One region of the Streptomyces sp. S6 genome, then DNA from elsewhere that is predicted to be linked to it. Evidence: riboswitches for the same ligand, from Rfam matches in the RefSeq annotation. Region 1 holds a riboswitch; the other holds the start of a gene.
What was found. Region 1 has a riboswitch for cyclic di-AMP ahead of ACVNF4_RS06965 (M23 family metallopeptidase). Riboswitches for the same ligand answer to the same signal wherever they lie in the genome.

Region 1 (3,743 bases):
TACGCGTCCCGCGCCACGGCCCCACCCCCACCGGCCCCATTCGCCTGGCAGCCCCCGATGACCCCGTCCTACGGCTTCCCGACGGGCCCGTACCCCCCGTACGGCGGCTACCACGTATAGCCCCCCTCGCGCTGCGCCCACGAACTCGGGTGGTTCGGCAAGTGGGCGACTGCGGGCCCGCCGTGGCTGATCGCGCCCACGCGGCGGAGCCGCATATCGATACAGCCCCGCGCCCCTAAGTGGCGGCTACGCCGCCATCCCCACGCACCCGCACCCGCCTCCCCTCCCCGCCCCAGCTGCGGGCAGTCGTGCCGCTAGGGGCGGCACGGGTGGGCGCAGCGGCACCCCGCAAGCGCGGGTGAGCGACAACGCCCCCCACCCCAGCCACGCACCGGCCCCGCACCCACCCCCAACAGCCCCACCTACGCCGAAGCCTCCGTAAGCAGAGCCACCTCCCCCTCCGTCAGCTCCAGCTCCGCCACAGCCACCAACGCCGGCACCTGCTCAACCGTCCGCGCAGAAGCAATCGGCGCAGCAACAGTCGGCTGAGCCGCAAGCCACGCAAGGGCAACGGTCGCGACCTCGGCGTCATGCGCGGCGGCGACCTCGTCGAGCGCGGCAAGCACCTTCACCCCCCGCTCGGTGCCGAGGTGCTGACCGGCGGCACGCGCGCTCTCGACGGCCACCCCCGGCCGGTACTTGCCGGTGAGGAAGCCGGAAGCGAGGGCGAAGTAGGGGACGGCGGCGAGGCCGGCCTTGGAGGCGATCTCCTGCCGCTCCCCCTCGTACGTGTCGCGGGAGACAAGGTTGTAGTGGGGCTGGATCGCGACGAACCGGGCGAGCCCCTCGCGGTCGGAGAAGTCGAGGTACTCCCGCAGCCGCTCGGGCGTGACGTTGGACGCGGCGATGTGCCGCACCTTGCCCGCCTTGACGAGTTCGTCGAAGGCCCCGATGACCTCCTCGACCGGCGTCTCGGGCTGGTCGAAGTGCGCGTAGTAGAGGTCGATGTGATCGGTCCCGAGCCGCTTCAGGGACGCTTCGGCCGCCGCCTTGATGTTGTCGGCGGACAGCCCCTTGAACTCGGGGTGCTGACTGACCTTGGTGGCGACGACGATGTCGTCCCGGTTCCCCCGTGCCTTGAGCCACTTGCCGATGATCGTCTCGGACTCGCCCCCGCTGTTGCCGTCGACCCACGCGGAGTAGGAGTCGGCGGTGTCGACGAAGTTCCCGCCGGCGGCGGCGTACGCGTCGAGGACGGCGAAGGAGGCGGTCTCGTCGGCGGTCCAGCCGAAGACGTTGCCGCCGAGGGAGAGGGGGAAGACTTCGAGGTCGGAGGAGCCGAGAGGGCGCAGAGTAGTCATGCTCTGCGTCAACAACGGTCCTGGAGGGGCGAATTCCGTCCCGGACCGCAACGGCTGGAAACAGCACGCAAAAAAGAGGCAGCTCGTAAGACCCGTAGGCCTCACGAGCTACCCCTCAAGTACTAACCCCTCAGGGGTTGATCCCGTTGCTCCGCAGCCACGCCCCGGGGTCGATCCCCGTCGACGCTCCACCCGGGTGCACCTCCAGGTGCAGATGCGCCCCGGTGACGTTCCCGGTCGCCCCGACCCGCCCGATCACATCACCCGTCCCGACCTTCTGGCCGACACTGACGCTGATGGAGGACTGGTGGGCGTACCAGATCTCGGTGCCGTCATCCAGCGTGAGGATGGTCCGGTAGCCGTAGGACCCGGCGTACCCGGCCTCCGTGATGGTCCCGCTGTGGACGGCCTTGATGAGCGTGCCCGTGGGCGCCGCGAAGTCGAGCCCGGTGTGGTACCCGGACGACCACAGCGCCCCGGCCTGACCGAACGTGGAGGTGATGACGTACGACGAGGTCGGCAGCGAGTACTGCTTGGCCAGCTCGGCCAGCCGCGCCTGCTCCTTCTTCTCGCGGGCCGCGTCGTCCGCCTCCTGCTTGGCCTCCTTGACGTTGGCCTGCGCGGCCTTCGCGGCCTTGGCGGCGGCCTCGGCCTGGGCCCGCTGCGCGGCGACCTTCGCCTGCTGGTCGGCCTGCGTCGCCTGCGACTCGGCCTGCGCGATGATCCGGTTGCGCAGCGCCTCGGCTGCGTCGGAGGTCTCCTGGCCGGCCTCGCTGACGATGCTCGCGATCGGCGTGGGCTCCGGTGCCTGGTCGCCGTCGTCGGAGACGAGGGAGCCGACGCCGGGGATGTCGGAGACGGAGATGGAGACGGGGGCGTTGCCCGTGTTGGCGCTGGCCATGCCGCCCGCGCTGACGGCGGCTATGACGCCGACGCCGAGGACCGTGGAGCTACGGGCGAAACCGCCGCCGCCGGTGCGCTGCTTGGCGACCCGGTGCTTGCCCTTGGCCGGGACGGAGTCCGCGGTGGGGTTCCACTCCTCCCAGGGTCCCTCGTCCTCGACGCGGTAGCTGCCGAATCCGAAGGTCGGCTGGGCGGGGGCTTCTGGGGCAGTCGGGTTCGCCACGCGGGCGCACTCCTTTCCTTCCGCCGCCTACCGGGTTAGCTGACGGGTTCGGAGCGGGAAGGTCTCCTACGCGCGTAAACCGTCCGCTCGTGAACGAGCGGGGGCGTCCGCGTGATTCACCCCAAGGTGGTGGTTCCCCGGTTCCCTTACGGGATTCGGCGCGTGCGCACGGAGCCGTCTCTTGTGACGGCTGGGACAACCGTGCTGCGTTATCGAACGTTAATCGACCTCAGGGCCCGTTTCCAAGCGGTTCTGCTTGATCCACAAACATTTTTGGCCCGGAATTTTCGGGTCAACGACGGGGAAAAACGGGCGAGTTGGGTGACAGGTGGGAACTCCGCAATACACAGAGTGACCACCCGGAACAACAAAAGAACCGGGACCCTGTTTCCAGGATCCCGGTCCTTTTTCAGTAGCGGGGACAGGATTTGAACCTGCGACCTCTGGGTTATGAGCCCAGCGAGCTACCGAGCTGCTCCACCCCGCGCCGTTGAGATAACTATAGGCACACGCCGCGGGGAACTCCAAACCGGTTCCGCTAGACCCCCGGGTTACCGGCGTGCGTCAGGGTCTCCCAGGCCACGAACAGGTCGTCCGTGCCGGCGGGCCGGTGCCGGGCCACGAGCCGGTGCGCGGCCGGGACAGACTCACCGAGCCGGCCCTCCAGGTGGTTGACGAGAACCTCCAGGTCAGGACCCATGTTCCGGTCGACCTTCCCACCGCACAGCCACGCCGGCGCCTGCTCCCCCTCCTGGTAGCGGGCGTGCAGTTCGGCCGCCGCCTTCAGCCGGTCCTTGACCTCGCCGTACAGGTCGACGCCCTGGTGCCAGGCGGTCTCCGCGATGTGCGAGGACGCGGCCAGCGAGTAGCCCGCGTGCTTGAAGTTGCGGCACGTCTCCTGGGAGACGCCGTCCTTGAACGTCGTCTGCCCGAACCAGTACTTCGTGAGTTTCGCCGGGTCGTCGAGGCCCGCGTGGGCGGGGGCGATCGGGATCCTGCCGTCCTTCTCCAGGTAGAAGTAGGCGGGGACGCGGGCGCGGAAGCGGGCCAGGGCGTGGTCGAAGACCTTGTGGTCGTTCGTGAAGACGCCGATGCCGATCGCCGCGTCCGTCATCGCGAGGTCCCAGTTGCCGTTGTAGTCCGGGACCTCCCGGGTGACGGCCGGGAGGTAGGCGTTCCTGAGCATCGCCTCGAACCTCAGGACCCTGTCCTGCGGCCACCCCGCGCCCGGCGTGTGCCGGACGATCTCCGCCGCC
Region 2 (3,743 bases), on a different contig from region 1:
GCACTGGCGCCTGTCCCAGCTGCACGGCCGCTGGGCCGCCGAGTCCCGCCTCACGCGGTCGCGCCTGACCTACGGCGAGAAGATCATCGGCAGCCGCCGGGGCCACACCGGCCACCCGCACCTGCCCTGGGTCGCCCTCGACACCGACGCCACCGAGGAGCGCGGCGAGGTCTACACCGCCGCCCTCGGCTGGTCCGGCTCCTGGCGGATCGCCGTCGCCCAGCTCCCCGACGCGCGCGTGCAGATCACCGGCGGCGCCGGACACGACGAGTCGGGCCTCCTGCTCCTCGCCGACGGCGACTCCTTCACCACCCCCGTCTTCGCCGCCCTGTGGAGCGACGGCGGCTTCGGCGGCGCCAGCCGCGCCTGGCACGCCTACCAGCGCGAGCACGTGATCCCGGACGCCGCGCAGGACCGCCCGGTGCTGTTCAACTCCTGGGAGGCGACCACCTTCGACATCTCCGAGGAGCAGCAGCTCGTCCTCGCGCGCCGGGCGGCCGACATCGGCGTCGAACTGTTCGTCGTCGACGACGGCTGGTTCGGGGCGCGCACCAGCGACCGCGCGGGCCTCGGCGACTGGACGCCCAACCCCGACCGTTTCCCCCAGGGCCTCAAGCCGCTCGCCGACCAGGTGCACGGCCTCGGCATGCAGTTCGGCATCTGGGTCGAGCCCGAGATGGTCAACCCGGACAGCGACCTCTACCGCGCGCACCCCGACTGGGTGCAGTTCCAGGAGGGCCGCACACGCACGGAGTTCCGCAACCAGCTGATGCTCAACCTTGCGCGCGAGGACGTCCAGGAGTACCTCTGGGAGCGCCTCGACACGCTGCTGTCCAGCGCCCCGATCGACTACGTGAAGTGGGACTTCAACCGCTGCTTCACCGACGCCGGCTGGCCTGGCGACCCCTACCCGCAGCGCCTGTGGGTCGACCACGTGCGCGCGCTGTACGCGCTCCTGGACCGGCTGCGCGCCAAGCACCCCGGGGTCGCCTTCGAGTCCTGCTCGGGCGGCGGCGGGCGGATCGACCTCGGCATCCTGAGCCGTACCGACCAGGTGTGGACCTCCGACAACACCGACCCGCTGGACCGGCTCGCCATCCAGCACGGCTTCAGCCAGGTCCACCCCGCGCGCGTGATGGCCGCCTGGGTCACCGACAGCCCCAACACCCAGCTCAACCACCGGGTCAGCTCGCTGAAGTTCCGGTTCGTCAGCTCCTTCGCCGGGGTGCTCGGGGTCGGCGGCGACCTCTCCGAGTGGACCGACGCGGAGCTGGCCGAGGCGCGGGAGTGGGTGGAGCTCTACAAAAAGATCCGGCCCGTGGTCCAGCACGGCGACCTGCACCGGCTGCGCGCCCCTGAGGGCGGTCTCAGCGCCGTGCAGTACGTGCGCGGGGACGACACGGTCGTCCTCGCCTGGCTCCAGTCCCAGCACTACGGGGAGCCCGTTCCCGCGGTGCGGCTGCGGGGGATCGACACGACGGCATCGTACGAATGCCTTGAAACGGGCGAAATTCACCGGGGTGCGGTACTGGCGCATCACGGGCTGCGGACCGGATTGACGGGTGATCTGGACGCGGCGGTATTCCGGCTGCGCCGCATCTGAGGTTTCTGTCCGAATTGGCGGATTTAAATCCGTCTCGTTCTGGAGTAAGAAACGCCTTACGTCGGACGTGTGACCAGGGTCATATTCCTGGCCCTGAGTCACGCGTCATGTTCACGCGATCGGTGCGGTTTTCAAGGGAGATAGGGCATGCGGGCCGGTTGTGTCCGCACTGCGGACGGCCCGTGAACCTCGTGGCGAATCGACGGCCGGGAATTCACACACAACTTCTGCTTGTGATCGTGAGTCCGCGTCGCCTACGTTCACCAGCAATCCGGACGGACGCCGAATCCTGCCACCGCCCGGAACCGCACCCACCCACACCGCGAAACGGCAGGAGCGGGGGACCCACAGGAATCACCGCCTGTTCCGGTCTTCCGGAAGAGGCTAGGGGTAAAGCCGCATCCGTGCGGCCGGGCATCTCCTGCCCGCACCCGACAGCTCACCTCGCAGGCGCAGGAGAGGAATTCCATGCCCGCCAGGGGTAAGCACCGCCGCCCGAAGCCGCCTCGCTTCTCGCGTTCGCTCGCCGTCGCCGGAACGGGTGGCGCGGCCATCGCGCTCCCGCTCATCGGGGCCACCGGGGCACACGCCCAGACGACGTCCGCGGCCGGCCCCTCCGCCGCCGCGGCCACCGTCGACTCCCTCCCCGGACAGACCGTCAAGTCCGCCCCGGTGACCCCGGTTTCGGCGCCCACCACCCGCAGGACGGCGGCCGTCTACACGGTCCGCTCCGGCGACTACCTGTCGAAGATCGCCGAGGAGCAGAACGTCGCCGGGGGCTGGCAGCGGATCTACCGGGACAACCGGGACGCCGTCGGCTCCGACCCGTCCCTGATCCACCCCGGGCTGCGGCTGACGCTGGGCGCGAAGGCGGCGGGCGGCGGTTCCACGGGCTCCTCCCCGTCGTCGCAGTCCTCCCGCTCCTCGCAGCGGTCGTCCCAGAAGGCTCAGGAGTCGCGGAGCTCGCAGGGCTCCCAGGACAGCCAGGCGTCCACCCGCTCCTCCTCGAAGGCGGGCGGCGGCGGGAGCGTGTCGTCCTCCTCCGGCTTCACCCTGCCGGTGCAGGGCGCGGTCATCGGCACCGGCTACCGCGTCGCGGGCAGCATGTGGTCCAGCGGCTACCACACGGGCGTCGACTTCGTCGTCCCGTCGGGCACCACGCTGCGGGCCGTCGGCTCCGGGACCGTCGTCTCGGCGGGCTGGGGCGGGGCGTACGGCAACCAGGTCGTCATCCGGCTCGCGGACGGCTACTACGCGCAGTACGCGCACCTGTCGTCCCTGTCCGTCTCGGCCGGTCAGAGCGTCGGCGAGGGGCAGACGATCGGCTACTCGGGCTCCACGGGCAACGTGACCGGGCCGCACCTCCACTTCGAGATGCGCACCACCCCGGACTACGGCTCGGACATCGACCCGCTGGCCTACCTCCGCTCGCACGGCGTCTCCGTCTGACGGTCCGTCCAGCACCGACACCGGTGGGGCGCTCCTTTATTCCCGGATTGGGCAAGTCTTTGAGGGTGGCTTATCTCACCGCCCGTCAACCCTTTATTACGGTCGCGTAGGTCACATTCGAAGGTGAATCATGGTCTGTCGTGGCAGACGATTCGAACAGTGACAGCAAGACAGTGATGATCGGGTCGTACGTGGCGGTGGGGGACAGCTTCACCGAAGGCGTCGGCGATCCCGGCCCCGACGGGGCGTTCGTGGGCTGGGCCGACCGGTTCGCGGTGCTCCTCGCGGACCTCAGACCCGAGGGCGACTTCACCTACGCCAACCTGGCGGTGCGCGGGAAGCTCCTCGACCAGGTCGTGGCCGACCAGCTTCCCCAGGCCGCCGCGATGGCCCCCGACCTGGTGTCCCTGTGCGCGGGCGGCAACGACATCCTGCGCCCCGGCAGCGACCCCGACGAGGTCGCGGAGCGGTTCGAGCCGGCCGTCGCGCAGATGACCTCGGCGGCGGGCACCGTGATGGTGACGACCGGCTTCGACACCCGGCAGATGCCGGTCCTCAAACACCTCCGCGGCAAGATCGCGACCTACAACATGCATGTCCGGGCCATCGCCGACCGGTACGGCTGTCCCGTCCTCGACCTCTGGTCCCTGCGCTCCGTCCAGGACCGCAGGGCGTGGGACGACGACCGCCT

Region 2: another riboswitch for cyclic di-AMP. It lies ahead of ACVNF4_RS23645 (M23 family metallopeptidase); the one in region 1 lies ahead of ACVNF4_RS06965 (M23 family metallopeptidase).

What each region holds. Positions count from the first base shown of each region.
Region 1 covers NZ_JBTYMC010000031.1:12,869-16,611, forward strand. Annotated here, with positions in the region: gene ACVNF4_RS06955 (PrsW family intramembrane metalloprotease) at 1-120, shown strand, start outside; gene ACVNF4_RS06960 (aldo/keto reductase) at 423-1,361, opposite strand; gene ACVNF4_RS06965 (M23 family metallopeptidase) at 1,492-2,487, opposite strand; cyclic di-AMP (ydaO/yuaA leader) riboswitch at 2,497-2,658, opposite strand; tRNA gene ACVNF4_RS06970 (tRNA-Met) at 2,901-2,974, opposite strand; gene ACVNF4_RS06975 (alginate lyase family protein) at 3,026-3,743, opposite strand, start outside.
Region 2 covers NZ_JBTYMC010000192.1:616-4,358, reverse strand. Annotated here, with positions in the region: gene ACVNF4_RS23650 (alpha-galactosidase) at 1-1,603, shown strand, start outside; cyclic di-AMP (ydaO/yuaA leader) riboswitch at 1,906-2,069, shown strand; gene ACVNF4_RS23645 (M23 family metallopeptidase) at 2,072-3,052, shown strand; gene ACVNF4_RS23640 (SGNH/GDSL hydrolase family protein) at 3,229-3,743, shown strand, end outside.